DNA from 3 places in the Pseudoalteromonas sp. Z1A6 genome. Region 1 is predicted to be linked to each of the others. Evidence: predicted binding sites of a transcription regulator. Region 1 holds the regulator's gene; each other region holds the start of a gene.
The links. Region 1 encodes ArgR, which controls arginine synthesis, uptake and breakdown. Its sites were predicted from a motif close to ANTGAATANNTATTCANT; they were not measured.
Positions count from the first base shown of each region.

Region 2: the regulator ArgR is predicted to act here: its motif matches at 1,287-1,304, upstream of GQR46_RS14750 (OadG family transporter subunit).
Region 3: the regulator ArgR is predicted to act here: its motif matches at 1,614-1,631, upstream of GQR46_RS09025 (arginase family protein).

Region 1 covers NZ_WTKW01000226.1:422-6,637, reverse strand. The annotation lists gene GQR46_RS13830 (Fe(3+) ABC transporter substrate-binding protein) at 329-1,333, shown strand; gene GQR46_RS13825 (iron ABC transporter permease) at 1,333-2,964, shown strand; gene GQR46_RS13820 (ABC transporter ATP-binding protein) at 2,965-4,014, shown strand; gene GQR46_RS13815 (Dyp-type peroxidase) at 4,063-4,962, shown strand; gene argR (transcriptional regulator ArgR) at 4,970-5,437, opposite strand; gene mdh (malate dehydrogenase) at 5,663-6,216, shown strand, end outside.
Region 2 covers NZ_WTKW01000258.1:241-5,666, forward strand. The annotation lists gene GQR46_RS14735 (YcxB family protein) at 1-274, opposite strand, end outside; gene GQR46_RS14740 (hypothetical protein) at 407-598, opposite strand; gene GQR46_RS14745 (DUF1328 family protein) at 657-830, opposite strand; gene GQR46_RS14750 (OadG family transporter subunit) at 1,350-1,592, shown strand; gene oadA (sodium-extruding oxaloacetate decarboxylase subunit alpha) at 1,604-3,385, shown strand; gene GQR46_RS14760 (sodium ion-translocating decarboxylase subunit beta) at 3,399-4,529, shown strand; gene GQR46_RS14765 (aldo/keto reductase) at 4,672-5,426, shown strand, end outside.
Region 3 covers NZ_WTKW01000112.1:413-10,825, forward strand. The annotation lists gene GQR46_RS09020 (transporter substrate-binding domain-containing protein) at 1-332, opposite strand, end outside; gene GQR46_RS09025 (arginase family protein) at 462-1,571, opposite strand; gene udp (uridine phosphorylase) at 2,026-2,781, shown strand; gene cdd (cytidine deaminase) at 2,966-3,892, opposite strand; gene ppc (phosphoenolpyruvate carboxylase) at 4,053-6,698, opposite strand; gene GQR46_RS09045 (DUF393 domain-containing protein) at 6,819-7,217, shown strand; gene GQR46_RS09050 (SDR family NAD(P)-dependent oxidoreductase) at 7,214-7,936, shown strand; gene GQR46_RS09055 (flavin reductase) at 7,946-8,557, shown strand; gene GQR46_RS09060 (Xaa-Pro peptidase family protein) at 8,631-9,851, shown strand; gene GQR46_RS09065 (DsbA family oxidoreductase) at 9,973-10,413, shown strand, end outside.

The DNA.
Region 1 (6,216 bases):
GTCCATTTCCTTTTACTCAATAAGCGTCATTGCTTGGTTGATGCGTAAATTATAGTGCAATAGAGCAACTAAAATAGGGATAAAACTACATTCAATTTGTATTTATGCAATAGTAATAATGTAAATGTTCAATAAATACAGTTGTTTAGGTGGTTTTTGTGTGTTTTTTATCTTGATTTTTACTCATTAGCTGTCACATCCGTGAGACATCTCTTACACTGCATTTCCTTTTTGGGCGTTATTTACATATTTACATTTATTTAAAGTGTGCACTTTTTGAATGAGCGCGGTAGAATTCGATGATAATAACAATTATTTAGGTGAAATAATGAAGACAGTATTTACACTTTTTTTAGGATTAGCAGCATCGGCATCAGCCTTTGCAAGTGACGTTGTTAATATCTATTCTTTTCGTCAGCCGTTTTTGATTCAGCCAATTTTAGAAGATTTTACAAAACAAACGGGAATAAAAACCAATGTTGTTTTTGCTAAAAAAGGGTTAATTGAGCGTGTTAAACGCGAAGGTAAACACAGTAAAGCCGATTTAGTATTAACCTCTAATTTTAGTGCGCTTATTCAATTAGAAGATTTAAAATTAACACAAACTATAAAAAGTGACAGTGTAAATAATAACGTGCCTGCAGCTTTTCGTGACGGTGATGGCCAATGGGTCGCGCTCACTAAGCGAGTGCGTAATGTGTATTCATCAAAAGAGCGAGTTGGTGAGTTACCTAAGCTCACTTATGAAGATTTAGCAGATCCTAAATACAAAGGACAAATTTGTACGCGATCAGGCAAACATCCCTATAACTTAGGTTTAGTGGCTTCTATGATTGCACACCATGGTGAAGCGCAAACCAAAGAGTGGCTTGAAGGTGTTAAGGCTAATTTAGCACGTAAACCTCAAGGTAACGATCGTGCTCAAGTTAAAGCAGTTAAAGAAGGTTTATGTAACTTGGCATTAGGTAATAGTTACTATCTTGGTAAAATGCTAGAAGATAAAGAGCAAAAAGGTTGGGCAGAGGCCGTAAATATTAACTTTCCAAATCAAACTAATCGTGGCTCACACATAAATGTTTCGGGTGCGGTTATTACCAAATATGCTAAAAACCCTGAAAATGCATTAAAGCTCATAGAATATATGACCGACAGCAAAGCACAAAACATGTATGCCTCATTAAATATGGAGTATCCAGTTAAGTCGGGTGTTGAACTATCAAGTTTGGTTGCCTCTTGGGGGAGTTTTAAAGAAGACAGCTTGCCACTTGATGAGATTAGTAAATATCGTCCGTTAGCGCTTAAGCTAATTGATGAGGTGAAGTTCGATCTTTAATGACTAATAAATTTAAGCTGTCTAAATGGCAGCTCTTTGCGTGGTCGACTGGCTTAATTCTATCGGCCCCGTTGTTTTTTCTTCTTTTTGAATCTCTACAAGGTAGCTCTGAGGTGTTTTCCCACCTGTGGGATACCGTGCTTTGGGATTACATAACCAATACCGTATTGCTTGTTTTAGGTGTTTGCGTCCTTAGCTGCGCCATAGCTTTGCCACTTGGGTGGCTAACGGCTTACTGTAGTTTCCCGGGTAAAAAACAGTTTGAATGGGCACTTATGCTGCCCCTTGCTATGCCCACCTATATTATTGCCTATGTATACACTGATTTATTAGATTATGCGGGCCCGGTGCAAATAGCGCTGAGAGAATGGTTTGGCTGGCAATCGCCTAATGACTATTGGTTTTTTGATATACGTACATTACCTGGGGCCATCGTTATGATTGCCTTGGTGCTTTATCCGTATTTATTTTTGATTTTTAAAACGGCTCTTCGCGAGCAGTCATTCAAATTAGTACAAGCTAGCCAGTTAATGGGATTATCTCCTTGGCAAAGTTTCTTTAAAGTAAGCTTAGTACTCTCTCGTGGGGCTATTGTGGCGGCTCTTGCGCTTATAAGTATGGAAACCATGGCTGACTTTGCAACAGTGAGTTATTTTGCCGTAAGTACATTAACGACTGCCGTATACGATACGTGGTTTGGTTATTACTCACTTACAGCGGCAGCTAAAATATCGGGTGTGATGTTATTACTGTTATTTTTAGCATTAATGGCAGAGCGCTTTAGTCGTCGTAACCAAGCGGTATTTGAGCGCCAATCAAGTGTAAATAGTGAATCTCTCTATGTATTAAAAGGAAAGTCAGCTTGGCTCGCAACGGCATTTTGCAGCTTTATTTTATTTATCGCGTTTGTAATCCCTATTACAGTACTTATAAATTACGCCATTACCTACTTTGATAAAGCATGGAATGTAGAGTTTTTTAGTTACGCTTGGCAAAGTTTAAAAGTGGCTGGGGTTGTGAGCCTAATAACGATTACGTTGAGTATTTTTGTCGTTTTTTATCAGCGTGTGGCAAAGCAAACGTATCCGCTTATTCCTGGGCGTTTAGCAAGCACAGGATATGCGTTGCCTGGCACAGTACTCGCTATTGCGGTTTTGTTACCACTTACATTATTAGAGAACACCATTAACACAGCGCTCGAGCCGTATAATTTAGATATTGGCTTACTGCTTACAGGTAGCATTCTTACTATTATTATTGCTTATATTGTTAGGTTTTACGCCATTGCACACGGAGCAATTGAGTCGAGTTTTTTACGTATTAGCCCATCACTTGATATGGCAAGCCAATCAATGGGTAAAAGCCAAGGACAAACACTGCGTTTAGTGCACCTACCTTTACTGCGAAGAGGATTGCTTACTGCTGCTTTATTGGTATTTATTGAGTGCATGAAAGAACTGCCGGCTGCGCTATTGCTCAGGCCGTTTAATTTTGAAAGCTTAGCTACTCATGTATTTCAGTATGTGAGTGACGAGCAGTTAGAGCTTGCTTCTATATCGGCATTATTTATTGTTATTGTTGGGTTTATTCCTTTGTATTTTATTAATCGTTCTATGGAGCAGCGTAGTTAAATGAGTAGTTTAATTTTACAAGGCGTGAGCTATCACTATAACGGCACAAAGGTTATTCACGATTTAGATTTAACGGTGGGTAAAGATGAAATTGTTTGTCTACTCGGAGCGAGTGGGTGCGGCAAAACGACCACGTTAAAAGCGATTGCAGGTTTAATTGAAGCCAAGCAAGGGTCTATTTTTATAGACGGTAAATTAGTGAGTGATGAGCAATCGTTTGTCTCACCTGAGCATCGCAACATCGGCATGATGTTTCAAGATTATGCGTTGTTTCCGCATTTAACGGTGGCAAATAATATTGCATTTGGGCTTAGTAAAATGAGTAAAGCTCAAAAGCAACAACGCGTTGATGAAATGCTCAAGCTTGTGCATTTAATTGGCTGTGCCGACAGGTTTCCGCATCAGTTATCGGGTGGTCAACAACAACGTGTAGCTATTGCTCGCGCATTAGCTTATAAGCCTAGTCTATTGCTACTAGATGAACCTTTTTCAAATATTGATACACAAGTACGCTTTGAATTAATTGCCGATATACGTCGAATTATTAAAGCAACTCAAGTATCTGCTGTGTTTGTTACACACTCAAAAGAAGAGGCGTTTGCCTTTTCAGATACACTTGCCATTATGCATCGCGGTAAAATTGAGCAACAAGGCACGCCTGAGCAGCTTTTTGCAGATCCATGTTCAAAGGAGGTTGCAGAGTTTCTGGGTCAAGGCATATACTTGAGCGCAGAAGTATTAACAGCAACTGAATACAAAACACCATTTGGTTTAGTCGAATCTTATGTTGAGAGTAAGCATGACGTAAGCGTAGGGCTTATATATGTACGTCCCCATCAAATAGAATTAGTGGCAGATAACCAAAGTGACAAATTCAGCAAGCGAGCTACAATCATAAGTCGTCGCTTTATTGGTTCGGCGTATGTTTATTCACTTGTTATTGATAAACAAGAAATTGAAGTTGCTGCACAATATGGCCAGTCATTTGAAAATAATGAACAGGTTATAATAAAAATAAAACCTCACACGGTGAATTTTTTCGAATCGTAATTAATTTGTTATTCGCTGTGTTTTTATCTGTAAAACTAAGGAATAACAATGGCGCAAGCGCAATCAGGGATTTGTGCTGAAGCAAACTTACACGGTTTGCACTTATTTTTTAATGTGTTTGATGGTCAAGATGAATCACTTCGCGCAAAGTTAAAACAAGTAAGCGCTATTGAAGAAGAATTTAGCGATCAATTTTCAGAATCAATGCTCTCTTGCATGGTTGCTATTGGTGCGCAATATTGGCCGCATATCCTCCCTGAATACATCCCAAGCGAATTACAGAGCTTTCCTAATATAAACCATAGCGATCATCAAATGAGCGTACAACCGTGCGATTTATTTGTGCAAATTCGCTCTGACCGTGAAGACGTTAACCATTTATTTGCGCTGCAAATTTTAAAACTATTTGCTCCCGATGTTGAGCTGGTGGAGCAAATTCGTAATTTTCGCTTTTTAGATGGTCGTGATTTTAATGGTTTTATTTATGGTGGCGACACCGCACATGGAAGAAAAAAGCGCGCTACGGCTTTAATTAGTAACCCTGGCAATTTTGAAGATCAGGGGAGTTATATTCATGTACAGCGTTATAAGCATGACTTAACTATGTGGCAGCACTTATCATTGAGTGAGCAAGAACAAATAATGGGGCGTACGCGCCTTGATAACACGCTAATTACCCCCGCGATTGAAACCAGCCATGCGTCACGTAGCGAGCTAAAAGACGAAGACGGACAACCGCTACTATTAAATCAGAGCATGCCTTATGGCGATGTGTATGAGCAGGGAATGTTATCAATTACATGCGCTTGTACGGGCACCGCATTTGAAAAAGTACTTAATAGTCGTTTAGGGGAAGGGGAGTGTTACGACCACTGGCTTGATTTTACTCAAGCCGATATGGGTTCTGCTTTCTTTGCGCCTTCAGTCGGGTTTTTAAAACAAATTTAGTTTGCTATTAAACCGTATCAAATAAAATGCGAACACGTTCAAGTGTTACATCTATTTCAGATATTTTAGCAGGAGCGATAAAAATAGTATCGTCGCCTGCAATTGTTCCTAGTACGCCATCTGCTTTACCTAATGAATCTAATAAACGCGCAATAAGCTGAGCAGCACCTGGACTGGTACGAATAATGATCATCATTTCGTTGTGCATAATGTCGATTACTAATTGGCGTAATGGGCTTTTAGCCGTAGGTACACCCATTTCAGCTGGTAAGCAGTAAACCATTTCTTGTTTGGCGTTACGTGTGCGTACAGCACCAAATTTACTTAGCATGCGCGATACTTTACTTTGGCTTATATTGTCAAAGCCTTGATCTTTTAATGCATCAACTATTTCGCCTTGAGAGCCAAAATTTTCTTCTTTTAATAGTGATTTAAATGCTTTTACCAGTGCTTCTTGTTTATCTTGTGGTTGCATAGTCTTTATTCGTTTTTGTTATTTATGCCGCAAATTCTACACAAAAATGAATAATTATGCAGCAGTTGTTTAGTTAACTTGCCAGTTTGATGCGTTAAATCACAAAAGTTTACGACTATGGTCGAAAATATACTTGAAATAGACAGGATAAATTTGTTTTTAGTCGCTAATTTCATTATCTTAAGAGCCACAAATGTTTCCTACCTCAAATTACGGAGAATTCCAATGAAAGTTGCTGTATTAGGTGCTGCAGGCGGTATCGGCCAAGCGTTGTCTTTACTATTAAAAACAGGCTTACCAGCTGGCTCTGAATTATCACTTTATGATGTTGCACCAGTAGTACCAGGTGTTGCGGTTGACCTTTCTCACATCCCAACAGATGTTAAAGTAGCAGGCTTTGGCGCAGACGAATTAAACAAAGCGCTTGAAGGCTCTGACATCGTTCTTATCCCAGCGGGTATGCCACGTAAACCAGGTATGGATCGTGCTGATTTATTTAATGTAAATGCTGGTATCATCAAAACTTTAGCAGAAGGCATTGTTGCTAGCTGTCCTAAAGCGTTAGTAGGTATTATTACTAACCCAGTAAATGGCACAGTTCCAATCGTTGCTGAAGTATTCAAAAAAGCAGGTACTTACGACGCTAAACGCGTATTCGGTATTACTACGCTTGACGTTATTCGTTCAGAAGCATTTGTTGCTGAACTTAAAGGCGTAGACGTAGCAACTGTTAAAGTACCAGTAATTGGTGGTCACTCAGGCACAACTATTCTGCCTCT
Region 2 (5,426 bases), on a different contig from region 1:
GTGTTACCTCAGAGCCTGACGCTCTGCTGAGCATTTGTCTGGTTACCCACCAAGGTCTGCGATAGTAAAAAGCGACGCACTCTAGTACACCTAGCATGATCATAAACGATCCTAAGTAATGATCGTTTAAAACATAAATGCCAAATAAACCAAGCGCAACGAGGAGTACAAGTAAAAAGTACTTAGGTTTGGCGCGCTTACTGTAGGGGAGTGACTCGTCAAAGCACTCGTAAAAGTAAGGTTTATCTAGTGTGTAGGTTGTTGTAAATGCCATATTGCCTTGCTTTAAATATCGTTTTTTTTATTTTAACAAGCTAGCCGCTAAATGAGCAGCTTTATAGTCAGTGATTTTATTACAGACACAAAAAAACGGCCCTAAGGCCGTTTTTTAGCGATACAAGAAGAATTAACAGTTAGTTTCTTCAGCGTTTACGCCTTCTTTAACATTTTCACATGCATCTTCTACTTTGTTTTGCACGTCAGTTACTGCTTCGTCAATACGTTCGCCTGCGTCTTCTGCATGATTGTCTTCACAACCCATGATAAAGAAACTTGCGAATAGACCGATTAGTGCTGCTTTTACAGTTGTTGAATTCATAATGTAATTCCTTGTAAGTGTTAATTAAATTTTAGTGTTTGTTAGTTGAATGCTTTATCTACCTGGGTGATTTACCACGTAGTGCACCTGAAACTAATGAGATCACTAAAAGTACTAAAAATATAAAAAATATAATTTTTGCTATACCAGCTGCGGCACCTGCGATGCCACCAAAACCTAACACTGCAGCGATTAAAGCAATAACTAAAAATGTAATTGTCCAGCGTAACATTGTTTTCTCCTTGGTTATCAAATTTGCTCACAATAACTAATGCCAGTTATATGCCAAAGTTTATTTTTGTTTTATATCAAGTGGTTATGGTTTTTAACTGTGTTTTTAGTTATTAGTTAGTTAGTAATTTTTACGCTTTGTTATGTAAGTTATTCACACTGTTACAAGTTACCGGTAAATATTCACTAAAAATAACCTTTTTGGTAAGACCAATTAACAATTGGTGTGTGTTTTTGTACTTATTATAAAATTTGGCGGTTATTTTTATTAAGTTGAATAGTTAATTAACAACTTCCATATAACTATTAGCTATAGTCGTTATTTTCTGTATGTATTGTAGGGCGCATGATTGCTGGGTTATGGCATGTAAATTTGTTGAGTGTTATGTTGTTTATAGTTTAATTGGTTTTACCAATTTACAAGATGTAGACAAAGCGACTAGTTTTGTTATTATCCAGTGAATAAATATTTAATTAAATCGATTTTTTATTTTCGATATGGGTTTCAAGGGGGAGAAAAATGGATATAGGTGCTCTACTCACAACGGCTGGTAGCTTAATGCTAACTGGTATGGTTGGGGTGTTTGTATTTCTGTCGATATTAATTGGTGCAGTAACGCTTATGTCTAATTTGGTGACGCGCTATAGCGAACCAGAGGCATCACCAGCTAAATCACCGTCTTTTAAATCTCAAGGTGTGCCTAATGAGCACATCGCTGCTATTAGTGCTGCCATTGCTCAGTACAAATCAAATAATAAATAAGGGGCACACACATGGCTAAATTAAAATTAACAGAATTGGTATTACGCGATGCGCACCAATCATTGCTCGCAACACGTATGCGCCTAGACGATATGCTACCTATTGCTAGCAAGCTAGATGATGCAGGTTATTGGTCTATTGAATCGTGGGGCGGTGCTACATTTGATTCGTGTATTCGTTATTTAGGCGAAGATCCTTGGGAGCGTATTCGTGCGCTTAAAAAAGCGATGCCTAATACTAAACAGCAAATGCTATTACGCGGTCAAAACCTATTAGGCTACCGCCATTACGCTGATGATGTAGTTGAAAAGTTTGTAGAACGCGCACATAAAAATGGCGTTGACGTATTTCGTATTTTCGATGCAATGAACGATGTACGTAACCTAGAAACAGCGATTAAAGCGGCTATAAAAGTAGGCGCACATGCTCAAGGTACTATTTCGTACACGGTAAGTCCTGTTCATACGCTTGATATGTGGCTGACTCTTGCTAAGCAATTAGAAGATTTAGGCTGTCACTCAATTTGTATTAAAGATATGGCGGGTTTATTAAAGCCGTACGATGCTGAAAAACTAATTAAAGCACTTAAGGAAACCGTGTCGGTTCCTATTGCTATGCAGTGCCACGCTACAACTGGTTTAAGTACTGCGACTTATCAAAAAGCGATTGATGCAGGCATTGATATGCTTGATACCGCTATTTCATCTATGAGTATGACTTACGGACACACAGCAACTGAAACTATTGTATCGATAGTTGAAGGAACTGAGCGCGATACTGACCTTGATTTAAATCATCTAGAAGAAATTGCTGCTTACTTTAGAGATGTACGTAAAAAATATGCGGCATTTGAAGGTAGCTTAAAAGGGGTTGATGGTCGTATTTTACTAGCTCAAGTACCTGGTGGCATGCTTACAAACATGGAAAACCAACTTAAAGAGCAAGGCGCGGCAGATAAGCTTAATGAAGTTTTGCTTGAGATCCCACGGGTACGTGAAGATCTTGGTTTTTTACCTTTAGTAACACCCACGTCGCAAATTGTAGGCACTCAAGCAGTACTTAACGTGCTAACCGGTGAGCGTTATAAAACAATTACTAAAGAAACTGCTGGCGTATTAAAAGGTGAATATGGCTTAACACCAGCACCAATGAATAAAGAGCTACAAGAGCGTGTGCTTGATGGAGCAGAGATTATTACTTGTCGCCCTGCAGATAACATTGCACCAGAGCTTGCAACGCTTGAAGCTGAATTATTAAAAGAAGCACAAGAGCAAGGTTTAACACTTGCTGATGAGCAAATTGATGACGTACTAACTTATGCATTATTTCCGCAGGTTGGTTTGAAATTTATTAAAAATCGTAATAACCCTGATGCATTTGAGCCTATTCCTACCGTTGAAGATAAGAGCAATAAGGCAGCACCAAAATCAGGATCAAATAATAACAGCGTTAAAGCTGAGCAATACAGCGTAAAAGTAGATGGTAAAGTTTACGACGTAGTAGTGGCGCAAGGTGGTGAGCTAAAAGAAGTAACATTAAAAGACTCTGAGCACATTCCTCAGTCTGCTTCAGTTGCATCAGGTGAAACACTTAACGCACCTTTAGCCGGTAATATTTTTAAGATTAAGGTAAAAGCTGGGCAAGTTGTTAACGAAGGTGATGTAGTGATTATTATGGAAGCCATGAAAATGGAAACCGAAATACGCGCAATGCATACCGGAACTATTGCCGAAGTGTTGGTTGGTGAAGGCGATGCCGTAACTACCGGCGACGCTATGATTGCATTAGCTTAGGAGCAAATAGAGGATGGACGGTATTTTAAACCTCTGGAATGCGACCGGCATTGCTAACTTTACAATCCCATCGTTAATTATGATTGCGGTAGGGTGTTTATTACTGTTTTTAGCGATAGCTAAAGGCTTTGAACCACTATTATTATTACCAATTGGTTTTGGTGCAATTTTAACAAATGTACCAGTGGCAGGTTTGTCAGACCCAGGTGGGCTTTTGTATTACGTTTATTACGTGGGTATTGATACGGGGATTTTTCCGTTATTAATATTTATGGGAGTAGGGGCGCTGACCGACTTTAGCGCGCTTATTGCAAACCCACGTATGTTGTTATTAGGTGCGGCTGCACAGTTTGGTATTTTTGCTACTTTGTTTGGCGCAATATTATTAAATTATGTACCAGGTTTTGAGTTTACCCTACAGGATGCATCAGCTATTGCCATTATTGGTGGTGCCGATGGGCCAACAGCAATATTTTTAGCATCAAAACTGGCACCTGATTTACTTGGTGCAATAGCGGTAGCCGCATATTCATACATGGCTCTTGTACCAATTATTCAACCGCCAATTATGCGTGCGTTAACAACCCCAGAAGAACGTAAAATTAAGATGCCAGAGCTTCGCAAAATATCTAAAAAGGAAAAGATTATTTTCCCTCTTATGGTGCTTAGCTTAACGGCTATGTTTTTACCGGCTGCTATACCGCTTGTAGGTATGTTTTGTTTAGGTAACTTAATGCGAGAGTCGGGTGTTGTTGATAGATTAAGTAACAGTGCTCAAAACGAAATCATCAATGTTACAACTATATTTTTAGGTTTAGCTGTAGGTTCAAAGCTTGCTGCAGATAAGTTTTTAACTGTTGAGACGATTGGTATTTTAGTGCTTGGCGCACTGGCTTTTGCAATTGGTACTGCATCTGGCGTATTTATGGCAAAAGGACTTAACCGCATATCTAAAACACCTATAAACCCATTAATTGGGGCAGCAGGTGTATCGGCTGTGCCAATGGCGGCACGAGTAGTTAATAAAGTTGGCCTTGAAAGCAACCCACATAACTTTTTACTTATGCATGCTATGGGACCCAACGTAGCGGGTGTACTTGGTAGTGCAGTTGCTGCGGGTATTTTATTAGCACTTGTTGGCTAATAATTAACGTGGTAGTTAATAAATGATTTAGCGCAGTTTACTGCGCTTTTTTTTGTTCTTAATTTGTTCACCGCTAAATGGTTTCTTGTTCAGCGCTTTTTGTTTACAGTAACAGCTCTTCAAAATTTTAAGGATAGTTATCATGCTTCACACACCTTTAGCAAAGCACTTACCTCATGTTAGTAAACTTGTATTCGGATGCATGGGTCTGGGAGGCGGTTGGAATAAAGACGCAATCACTGATGCACATGTTAAGCAAACTCATGAATGCATAGATAACGCTATTGAAGGTGGCATTAACTTTTTTGACCATGCTGATATTTATACTTTTGGTAAAGCGGAGCAGGTTTTTGGTAAAGCATTAAGCGAGCGACCAGAGCTTAGAGAGCACATGTATATTCAATCTAAGTGTGGGATTCGTTTTGAAGATGACTTAGGGCCAAAGCGCTATGATTTTTCATCAAAGTGGATTGAGCAATCAGTTGAAGCATCCTTGAAGCGATTAAATACAGACTATTTAGACGTACTTATGCTACATCGTCCTGATCCACTCATGGAAGCTAACGAAATTGCTCGCATATTTAGTTGCTTAAAAGAAAGCGGTAAAGTGCGCAATTTTGCAGTATCGAATATGCAGCAACATCAAATGAATTTTTTACAGCATGCACTTGATATGCCGATTGTGGCTAATCAAATTGAGGCTAGTTTACAAAAACATCAGTTTGTTGATGAAGGTGTATATGCCGGTAACAGTGACGGTAAGGATCTTAATTTTACGCCCGGTAGTATTGAGTACTGTCGCCATTTTGAAATTCAAATTCAAAGCTGGGGCAGTTTATGCCAAGGATTATACAGCGGCAGTGATTTATCAAACGCATCGCAGGCTGATATAAACAC
Region 3 (10,413 bases), on a different contig from region 1:
GATTTTAGACCATAAATAGCAGAATCAAAGCTTTCCAGTTCACCTACCCAGTTAAACTTACTTTCTCTATTAGGTAATCGAACAATCGAGAATATACAGGTATTTTTATCGCGTAACGCTGCATTGTAAGATATGGCCCAACTATGCGCCAACATAGTGTATTTTATACCAGTGCCTTCTAGCGCTTTATGAACTTTATCGACAGAACGGCCAACGAGTTTATTATCTTCATTGAGATACTGAAAGTCCGGAAATACTTCCGTTACTATTGTGATTTCAGTTGCATCAACTTTAATACAGCTAATGAACAATAAAAAGATCAATAATTTCATTTAGCAAGGCCTCAACTAACTCATTATAAGTATTTAATAAATATAGCTGAGGCTTTATGAACTGCTAGTTTTTAGTCATGTAATGCACACTTATACGCTGATAGTGCTAGTATTTATAGCTCCTACAGCTTACTTGTTCATCGCACTAATTAAAAAGGCTGAAATTTTAGCGCCTTCTCTAAGTGTCGTTTCAGAGCTTGATTGGCCAACTAAAGAGCTGTCGGTAAATGGCGCTATTTCCATCATATCCGCACCCGTAATCGGAAACTCATCCGCAATGGCTGATAAAATATCAAGCGCATGCTGTGGTGTTAAACCATTATGTTCTGGCGTACCTGTGGCAGATGCAAACTCTGCATCAAGCGCATCAATATCAAAGCTTACGTATACTTCATCAACGTTATCAGCTTTTAATTGTGCAATAGCGTCGGCAGCAACCGCTGCTGCGCCGCGCTCAATGATTTCATGTGCCCAATGTTGCTTAACGCCAAAGGTACTTTCCCAGTGCGCTTTAGGCTTGCCACTTGAGCGTATACCAAATTGTATTAAATGATGTGGTGCTGGTAAAAATTCTAAAATATGCGTACACCACGAGCCAAAACATAAATCTATGCCTAGGCGCTCAACAAGTAAATCGGTATGCGCGTCAAAGTGAATAATAGCGGTACGCTTACCTTGCTCACGTTTTGCTTTTAAGTACGCTTTGGTAAGTGGGTAACTAATTGAGTGATCGCCACCAATACCAAATATCCCTTTATCTTTAAATGTCGCGTAAAAGCTGTCGCATACATCCTCAGTGATTGATAATGGGCTTACGTAATAGTCGTTATCTTCATTACCGTACAGGGCTTTTTGGCAATTAGAAATGGTTGCATCATTTAGGTATTTATCATGAAGTAAATGTGGGATTACACGTACATCGCCTAAATCAAACGAGTGACACTGCGGTTGCTGATCAATTAAAGCTGAGCGCACAAACAGTGGCCCCCAGTTTGCTCCGCGTAAAATACCACCGCCACAGTCTGAGCTAATACCTAACATAACGGCTTTATGTGGAGAATTTGGTAATTCATTTAAAGACTCGCGCCACAAATTATCAACGTTTTCAGTTTGTCCATAAAGTTTATCACGCAGTGCGGCTTTGCGCTCTTTTGCAGTATTTACTGTGTATACGCCATCACCAGGTGCGCACAAACAGTGCTCAACTTTGTTTTTAAATGCTTCAAATTGTGTGCTCATAATAAACTCCTTCGATTTTTATTCTGTACGTAGCTAATTACTTTTGATTAGTTATGCAAAATCACCAAAAGTGCCTAAACTTCAAATAAATTCCACTTTGCTAAATAAGTCTGTGCCTAATATAAATAAACACGCTATCTTTTACGTGCTTAATACAAATTTAAGCCATTGAATTAATTTAATATTAATGAACATTTACCATAAACTATTTAATTGTAGTTACGCGCTTGGTTGATACTTATTATGTCTGCTTGAACATGTCAACAGCACAACAAGGCTACTTGTATAAGCACTTGATTGAATATTCATAGTTGATGAATAAATCAAATTAATCCTCAAAATTATTAAGACTTAATTGGAGGAGTTAAGGTAAAACGGACAATCGTCCTGTACTTGATAAACGTTTCTAGCAATGATGCTAGATTGACACAATTTATTATAAAAAGGCTTAGCTATGGAAAAGGTATTTCACTTAGGACTATGTATTGACGATCTTAAAGGTGCAAAACTTGCGATTGTACCGGGCGATCCAGATCGTGCTGCACGCATTTCACAATTCCTAGACAACCCAACTTGCCTTGCTCAAACTCGTGAGTTTCATGTTTACTTAGGTCAACTAAACGGCCATTCGGTGGTTGTTTGTTCCACGGGTATTGGTGGTCCATCTACGTCGATTGCAGTAGAAGAATTAGCACAACTTGGCGTGCGTAAATTTTTACGTATTGGTACAACAGGTGCGATTCAGCCACATATCAACGAAGGCGAAATTTTAATTAGCCAAGCGTCTGTACGTTTAGACGGTGCAAGCCAGCATTTTGCTCCTCTTAGCTACCCTGCTGTGTCTGACTTTTATGCAACACAAGCTATGGTACAAGCATGTAAAAACTTAAATATCGATTTTCATATTGGTATTACTGCATCAAGCGATACATTTTATCCAGGACAAGAGCGTTACGATACGCATTCTGGTTACGTTCCTAAATCACTACAAGGTAGCTGCGAAGAGTGGCAAAAACTGGGCGTGATGAACTACGAAATGGAATCAGCAACATTATTCACTATGTGTGCAGCCCTTGGTTTACAAGCAGCATGTGTAGCAGGCGTACTTGTTAATCGTACTCGCCAAGAAATACCAAATGTTGACCATGGTGAAATTGAGCGTAAATCTGTAGCGGTAGTATTAGAAGCGGCTAAAGTATTACTTGATTAATACGGATCCTATTATTAATGGGCTATTATAACGATAAGAAAATGGCTCAGTAACAAGGCAAAAATTATGAAGTATAGTTGTCCTATATGAATAATTTTTAACGCAGTTAGTGAGTTATTTAATTCGATAGAATGGCACATTTTAATAAAGCACAGCTCTGGCTGTGCTTTATTGTTTTGAAAGGTTATTTTAGCTGCGCACTAATTACTTCTATTGCCGGTAGATTATTAAAACTTGCAAGTACAGCACGTGCTACACCCGCTTGGTTTTCATGGCCTGCGGTTTCTAAAAGTGTAATTGATTTTACCGTACTTTCGTTAAAGCTAAGCCCTGCGATAAATAATTGGCTAAGTGCACTTTGTAGTGGCGACAAGCTTGGGCTGTATGCTGCGTTTTCTGCGTAACTTCCGTAAAAATCACCATTTTCAAATGTACTAATTTTTACTGCACTAAAGTTTTTACTATAGGGTACGTATGCGTTTAATGCTGTACTTGCTAGTTTTTCATCTAGTTGATCATTTGCAAATACTTGCTGGTGAGGCTCTGGATTAAACAAGCTAAACGCGTTACCTAAATCAGTCGGCCCAAACGAGTACGGCAGTAATTCTGCCAACTTAAAGTGTTGCTCTGGCAATAAAATATCAAACTCTTTCGCATCAGCGAGTTCGTTCATAAACTGGCGGCAATATCCACACGGTGCATCGCTAATCGCTATTTTAACTATTTTTTTGGCGCCGTTTAACCATGCGTTATTTATAGCCGATTGCTCTGCATGAACCACTAAACTCAATGCTTGATGATTAAATTCTACATTTGCACCAAAGTAAAAGTTTACCTCATCGTTTTCATCAAGTGCTTTAACAATTGCGCCTACATGAAAATCTGATATCGGCGCAACAGCATACTCAGAAGCCAAAGGTACTAAACCTTGTAATAATGCATCATCAGACACATTGAGTTGTGCGCATAACTGCTTAATATTATTAGAATTTAATATGCCACGTTGTGATTTTAATTGACTACGTAATGACGCTGTTTGCGCTACGTTTAATGTGATGTGATAATTTGTAAGTGCTGTATCTTGCTGTACAGTAAAAGTTGCTGAAGCCATAACATTTTTTAATTATTCAATGGCTAAGTAGTTTAAAAGGTTAAGCCGCTAATTGCTAGGTTATTAAACGCAAAAAAAGGGAGCACATCGCGTGCTCCCTTTAAGTTTAACTGATATACCCAACAAAATAACTAATTGGTATACCTAACAAAATAACATGTTAGCCGGTATTACGCATACCTGCTGCAATACCTGTCATCGTGATCATTAATGCATTATCAATGTCACCTTCGTTGCGTTTTTCCTCTGAGCGAGCACGGCGTAAAAGCTCAACCTGTAGTAAGTTAAGTGGATCGGTGTACGGGTTACGTAAACTAATCGACTCCTTAATCCAAGGTTGTTCGGCTAGTAGGCTTTTTTGCGGGCTAAGTGATTGTACCAAGCTAATGGCTTCTTGAAGCTCTTTACGAAGTGTTACACCCAGTGGTTTGTACATATCTTCCACCAGCGCATTATCGTAATGCTCACTCAACCAACAATCGGCTTTACTAAATACCATTTCTAGCATTTCTAGGCGCGATCTAAAAAACGGCCACTGTAAGCTCATTTCATTTAGTGTTTCGGCGCCGTATTTATCAAGCGCAGCTTTTAAGCCTGTTAACGCACCTAGCCATGCAGGAAGCATTAAACGGTTTTGGCTCCACGCAAAAATCCATGGAATAGCACGTAGACTTTCAACGCCACCATTAGGATTACGTTTTGCAGGACGCGAGCCAAGCGGTAACTTAGACAGTTCAAGCTCAGGTGTTGCCATTCTAAAGTAAGGTACAAAGTTTTCATCATGGCGAACTACATTACGGTAATGCTCACACGACTCCTCACTTATTAGCTTCATTACTTCGCGCCACTGCGGTTTTGGCTCCGGCGGCGGTAATAAGTTACTTTGCAGAACTGCGCCTGCGTAAATATTTAAGCTTTGCAGTGCTACATCGGGTAAACCAAATTTAAAGCGAATCATCTCGCCTTGCTCGGTTACACGCAAGCCACCTTTTAATGAGCCAGGCGGTTGTGAATGCAGCGCTTGTGCAGCGGGTGCACCACCACGTCCTACTGTACCACCACGTCCGTGGAATAAAACAAGCTCAATACCACGTGCATCAGCAAGCTGTACTAGCTTATCCATTGCTTCGTACTGCGCCCAACCTGCTGCCATCATGCCAGCATCTTTAGCTGAATCAGAGTAACCAATCATTACGTTTTGGGTGTTTTTAATGTGCCCGCGATACCAAACATTATCAAGCAATGTGGTAATTACATCACTGCCTGCGTTTAAATCGTCGAGTGTTTCAAACAACGGTGCTACTGGTAAATCAAAGCTACAGCCGCTTTCTTTTAGCAACAGTTGTACTGCTAAAATGTCTGACGCTGTTCGTGCCATCGAAATAATATACAAACCAAATGTTGCTTCGTCTTGCTTGGCAATTACATCAAAGGTATCAAGTACTTCTTGTACATCAGGGCTTGGTTGCCAATGTTTTGGAATAAGCGGTCTGCGCGAGTTAAGCTCTGCAAGTAAAAATGCTTGTTTGTCTTGCTCTTGCCATTGGTTGTAGTCGCCTAAACCTAAATAACGAGTCAGTTCTGAAAACACATCGCCGTGGCGAGATGAATCTTGGCGCACATCAAGTTTGGCTAAACGCAAACCAAAGCTATTTATACGGTGCAGTAAATCAAGTAATAAGCCATCCGCAACTACTTTCATATTACACTTTAATAACGAGCGATAGCACACTTCAACTGGGTGCTTAAGCTGATTAATATTAGTAATTAAATCTTGTGAATCGCTGCGCTTATTCTTAATTTTAGCACCTAAGTGCGCCACTGTTTCTGCAACCTGATTTTTAAGCTTTTTGATTACTGCTCTATATGGTTCAAATTCCTGCCCTGCAAGCTCAACAAGCTCATCACTGGCATCTGACATAGAGAGTTCAGCGCACAACGTTTTTAAGTCTTGAATGTATAAATTAAGTGCCATCCAACGACCATGATCAAGTACCTCTGTTGTAACCTGCGAAGTTACAAACGGATTACCATCACGATCTCCTCCCATCCAAGACGTAAACTCAATTGGGCTGTAATCTATTGGTAACTCTAAGCTGAGCTGATCTTTAACATTCGCTGAAAATTCACGTAAAAAGCGCGGAACCGCATGCCACAGGCTATTTTCTATTACTGCATAGCCCCATTTGGCTTCATCAACTGGCGTTGGGCGAGAGCGACGAATATCGTCGGTATGCCAAGCTTGGCTAATCAGCTGTTCAATACGATTTAAAATATTGTCTCGCTCTTGCACTAAGTTATCTTTTCGCTCTAATGACGCTAAGCAATCACTTAGTTCAACGTGTTTGTTAATAATAGTACGGCGCGTAACCTCGGTTGGGTGAGCGGTCAGTACTAAGTTTATGTGGAGTTTTGAGAGTGTTTCGGCCAAATGATTACTGTCTAACTGGCCTTGTTCTGCTTTTGTAGCTAACGTTTTTAATGTTTGAGTGAGAGGGTTTTGTTGACCAAGGCCAACGTCATTAAAACGCGAAACGGTATGAAATTGCTCTGCTACATTAGCAAGGTTTAAAAAATGATTAAATGAACGGGCAACCGGTAAAAGCTCTTCATCACTAAGCGCATGTAAAACATCTATTAGCGCTTGTCTGTCGTCTTCGTTACCACTGCGAGATGATTTTGATAAAGCACGAATTTCTTCCACTTTATCTAAAATCGCTTGACCTTGGGCATCTTTGATTGTTTGTCCTAGTAGTTGCCCTAGTAAATTTACATTACCTCGCAAGGCGGTATATTGTTCACTCATTTCTCATTCTCCTTTGTTTCGTGGAGTGCTATTAATATCATCATGAAGAGATATTTAATAGATCCATTTGCAATGTCTTGTCGTAAAAAATTATATATAAAATAATCACAAAGCATTCACATGATCATTTTTTACGATGGTAACTGCCCTCTTTGTAGCACCGAAATGCAGCAACTAAAACACGCTGATAACAAAAACTTAATTACGCTTGAAGATCTTAACGCGAGCGACTTCAGCGAGCGCTACCCGTATATTGATAAAGACAAAGCAATGAACTACCTTCAAGCTCAAAAGCAATCAGGTGAAATGATTTATGGGCTTGATGTAACTTACGAAGCATGGAAAATAGTGGGTAAACACGGCTGGTTGAAAATTTTTCGCTTGCCAATAATTCGCTTTTTCGCTGACTGCGGATACCTATTATTTGCTAAGTATCGGCACCCCATCAGTCGCTTTTTAATGCCAAATACTCAGTGCAGTAATGGCCAATGTGGACTAAAAGCAAAAGGTGATAAATGAAAACTATTGTTTTATTCGGCGCAAGCAGTGCCATAGCAAATGCATATATAGAACATCTACAAATAAACACGCCTACTCATCAGATCGTTTGTATTAGTTCAAAAAGTATTGAATCTGGCTCAAGTGTTGTCCACCTGCATACTGACTACACAAAACAAAGTTTAGCGCGCGTTACTAATTACCTAAAAGAGCAAAATGCCGATATACAACAAGTTATTATATTCAATGGTACACTGCACAACGAAACCCATATGCCTGAAAAAAAGATGGAGGATTTAGACGCTGAGTATTTTAGCCAACTTCTAAATTCAAACACCCTAACTCCCCTACTTTGCTTGCAGAGTATTTTGCCGCTGTTAACCCACAAAACGCAGTGTACTATTACTGCATTAAGTGCGCGCGTAGGCAGCATAAACGACAATAAATTAGGTGGTTGGTATACTTACCGCGCATCTAAGGCGGCGCTTAACATGCTATTTAAAACCGCTGCTATAGAGCTTGCTCGTCGTGCTAAAAATACCAAACTCATTCTGTTTCACCCTGGCACTACCGATACAGCACTTTCAAAGCCCTTTCAAAAGAATGTACCTGAAGGCAAATTATTTACCCCTGAATTTGTAGCCAAGCAACTATTTGAATTAACAAACAATAACCCTGATTTAAAACTAAACGGTGAGCCTGCTTATTTAGACTGGCAAGGCTCTACAATACCGTGGTAAGGACTTTTAATGCATTTTACTAAAGCGCAAATAGACGCACTTGAAAAACATACCCGTACACATTTAATTAATTCTCTTTCGGGTTTTAAAAGCGCTAATTTAATTGGCACGCAAGACTTACTCGGCAATACCAACTTGTCGATTGTAAGTTCGGTTATTCACCTTGGGGCTAACCCACCGTTAGTCGCAATGATTATGCGCCCTCACAGTGTGCCGCGTCATACGTTTGAAAACATATTACAAACGGGCACTTACACCATAAACCAAGTGAATAAGTCAATTTATAAGCAAGCTCATCAAACTTCAGCCCGTTACGATAAAGACGAGTCTGAGTTTGACGCTACAGGCTTAACACCTGAGTACTTAAACGACTTTACAGCGCCTTTTGTACAAGAAAGCCGTTTAAAGTACTCGGTTAAATTTGTAGAAAACCAACATTTAGCCATCAATGGTACCGAGCTTGTTATCGGCGAAATTATGGATGTATATGTAGATAAAGCAGCACTACAAAGCGATGGTTTCCTAGATTTACAAGCAATAGAAACAGTGGCAGTAACCGGGCTTGATAGCTACCATACCAGTAATAAATTAATGCGCCTGCCTTATGCAAAAAAACCTTAGCGTGCATGTTATCTCATAAAATTGAATTCCCTTTTCACATTGCGCACAATGCCTAAAAACCAAGGAGAAAAACATGACCACCATAGGTATAGGTACACAATCAAGCGAGCAAGCACTGGCAAGCTTAAGTAATATGACGCAAACGCTAACCCCTATTGCTGCTGACGAACATTTAGAGCGCATAGCCAAGGCGCAAGCGTATATGCTAGCAAACAACATAGATGCAATTTATTTAAACGCTGGCACCAATCTAACCTACTTTACAGGTATGAAATGGTACGCGAGCGAGCGCATGGTTGGCGCAATATTACCCGCCCTTGGTGAAGTACAATACATTGCGCCTTATTTTGAAATTGGCTCGTTAAACGGGTTTAAAGTAATAGATGGGCCTATTCATGGGTGGCAAGAGCACGAAAACCCTTATGCACTTTTTGTCGAAGTATTAAAAAAATTAAACATTAATGAAAACGCAACCATTGGCATTGATGAAAGCGCACAGTTTTTTATATTCGACGGTATTAATAAAGCGCAAACGGGTTTAACACTCATAAACGCACAACCTGTAACTGCGCATTGCCGTATGCATAAATCAGTTCACGAGCTTAGCTTAATGCAGCGCGCTATGGATATGACCTTAGCCGTGCATCAAGCCACAGCAAGCATGCTTTATGAGGGAATAACCACCACCGAAGTAGAAGCTTTTATAAAGCAAGCACACCAAAAAGTAGGTGCGCCAGGTAACTATTTTTGTATTGTTTTATTTGGTGTAGCAACGTCTTTCCCGCATGGTGTTAAAGACGCCCAAGTACTTAAAAAAGGCGATATGGTATTAATTGATACCGGCTGTAAAGTACACGATTACCTATCGGATATAACCCGTACTTATGTATTTGGCGAACCAACAATGCGCCAACGCATGTTTTGGGATCATGAAAAAGCAGCGCAAATGGCTGCGTTTAATGCCGCTAAAATCGGTGCTACCTGCGAAGACGTAGATGCGGGCGCACGGACTTATTTAGCGGCGCAAGGGCTCGGGCCGCAGTATCAAACACCAGGTTGCCCGCATCGAACGGGTCACGGCATTGGGCTAGACATTCACGAATGGCCATACTTAGTTGGCGGTGATAAAACCTCACTTGCCCCTGGCATGTGCTTTAGTAACGAGCCAATGTTAGTTATACCCGATGAATTTGGCGTACGTTTAGAAGATCATTTTTACATGACCGACAACGGCCCCCATTGGTTTACAGTGCCTAGCCATAGCATCGACGACCCATTTGGGCTTAACACTTAAAACTGATTACCTTCAAGAGCAGCTGTTTAGCTGCTCTTTTTAGTTTGAGGATTGATAATACATACTTCGTCCCAATATCCTTTTTTATACTTAGTTATAAGCAATCCTCAAAAGGATAAATATGAAAAACTTTAAAATTGATATCGTTTCAGACGTAATGTGCCCTTGGTGTGTAGTGGGTTACAAAAACCTAGAAACTGCACTAGAGCAACTTAAAGACGAAATGAGCACAGATATTACGTGGCATCCTTTTGAACTAAACCCAGATATGCCAATTGAAGGTCAAGACTTAAACGAACATTTAATGCAAAAGTACAACCTAAGTGAAGAGCAAGGCGACGAAAATCGTAAAAACATGTTCGAAGCAGGCCAACGTGCTGGGTTCACCTTTAATTTTGATGGCAAACGCATCATGATCAACAGCTTTGATTTGCATCGTTTATTAATGTGGGCACGTGAAGAAGGTAAGCAAACCGAGTTAAAACTCGCCTTTTTTGAAGCGCACTTCACTGATTTAAAATACTTAAATCAAGAAGAAGCACTGCTCGACGTTGTTGAAAAA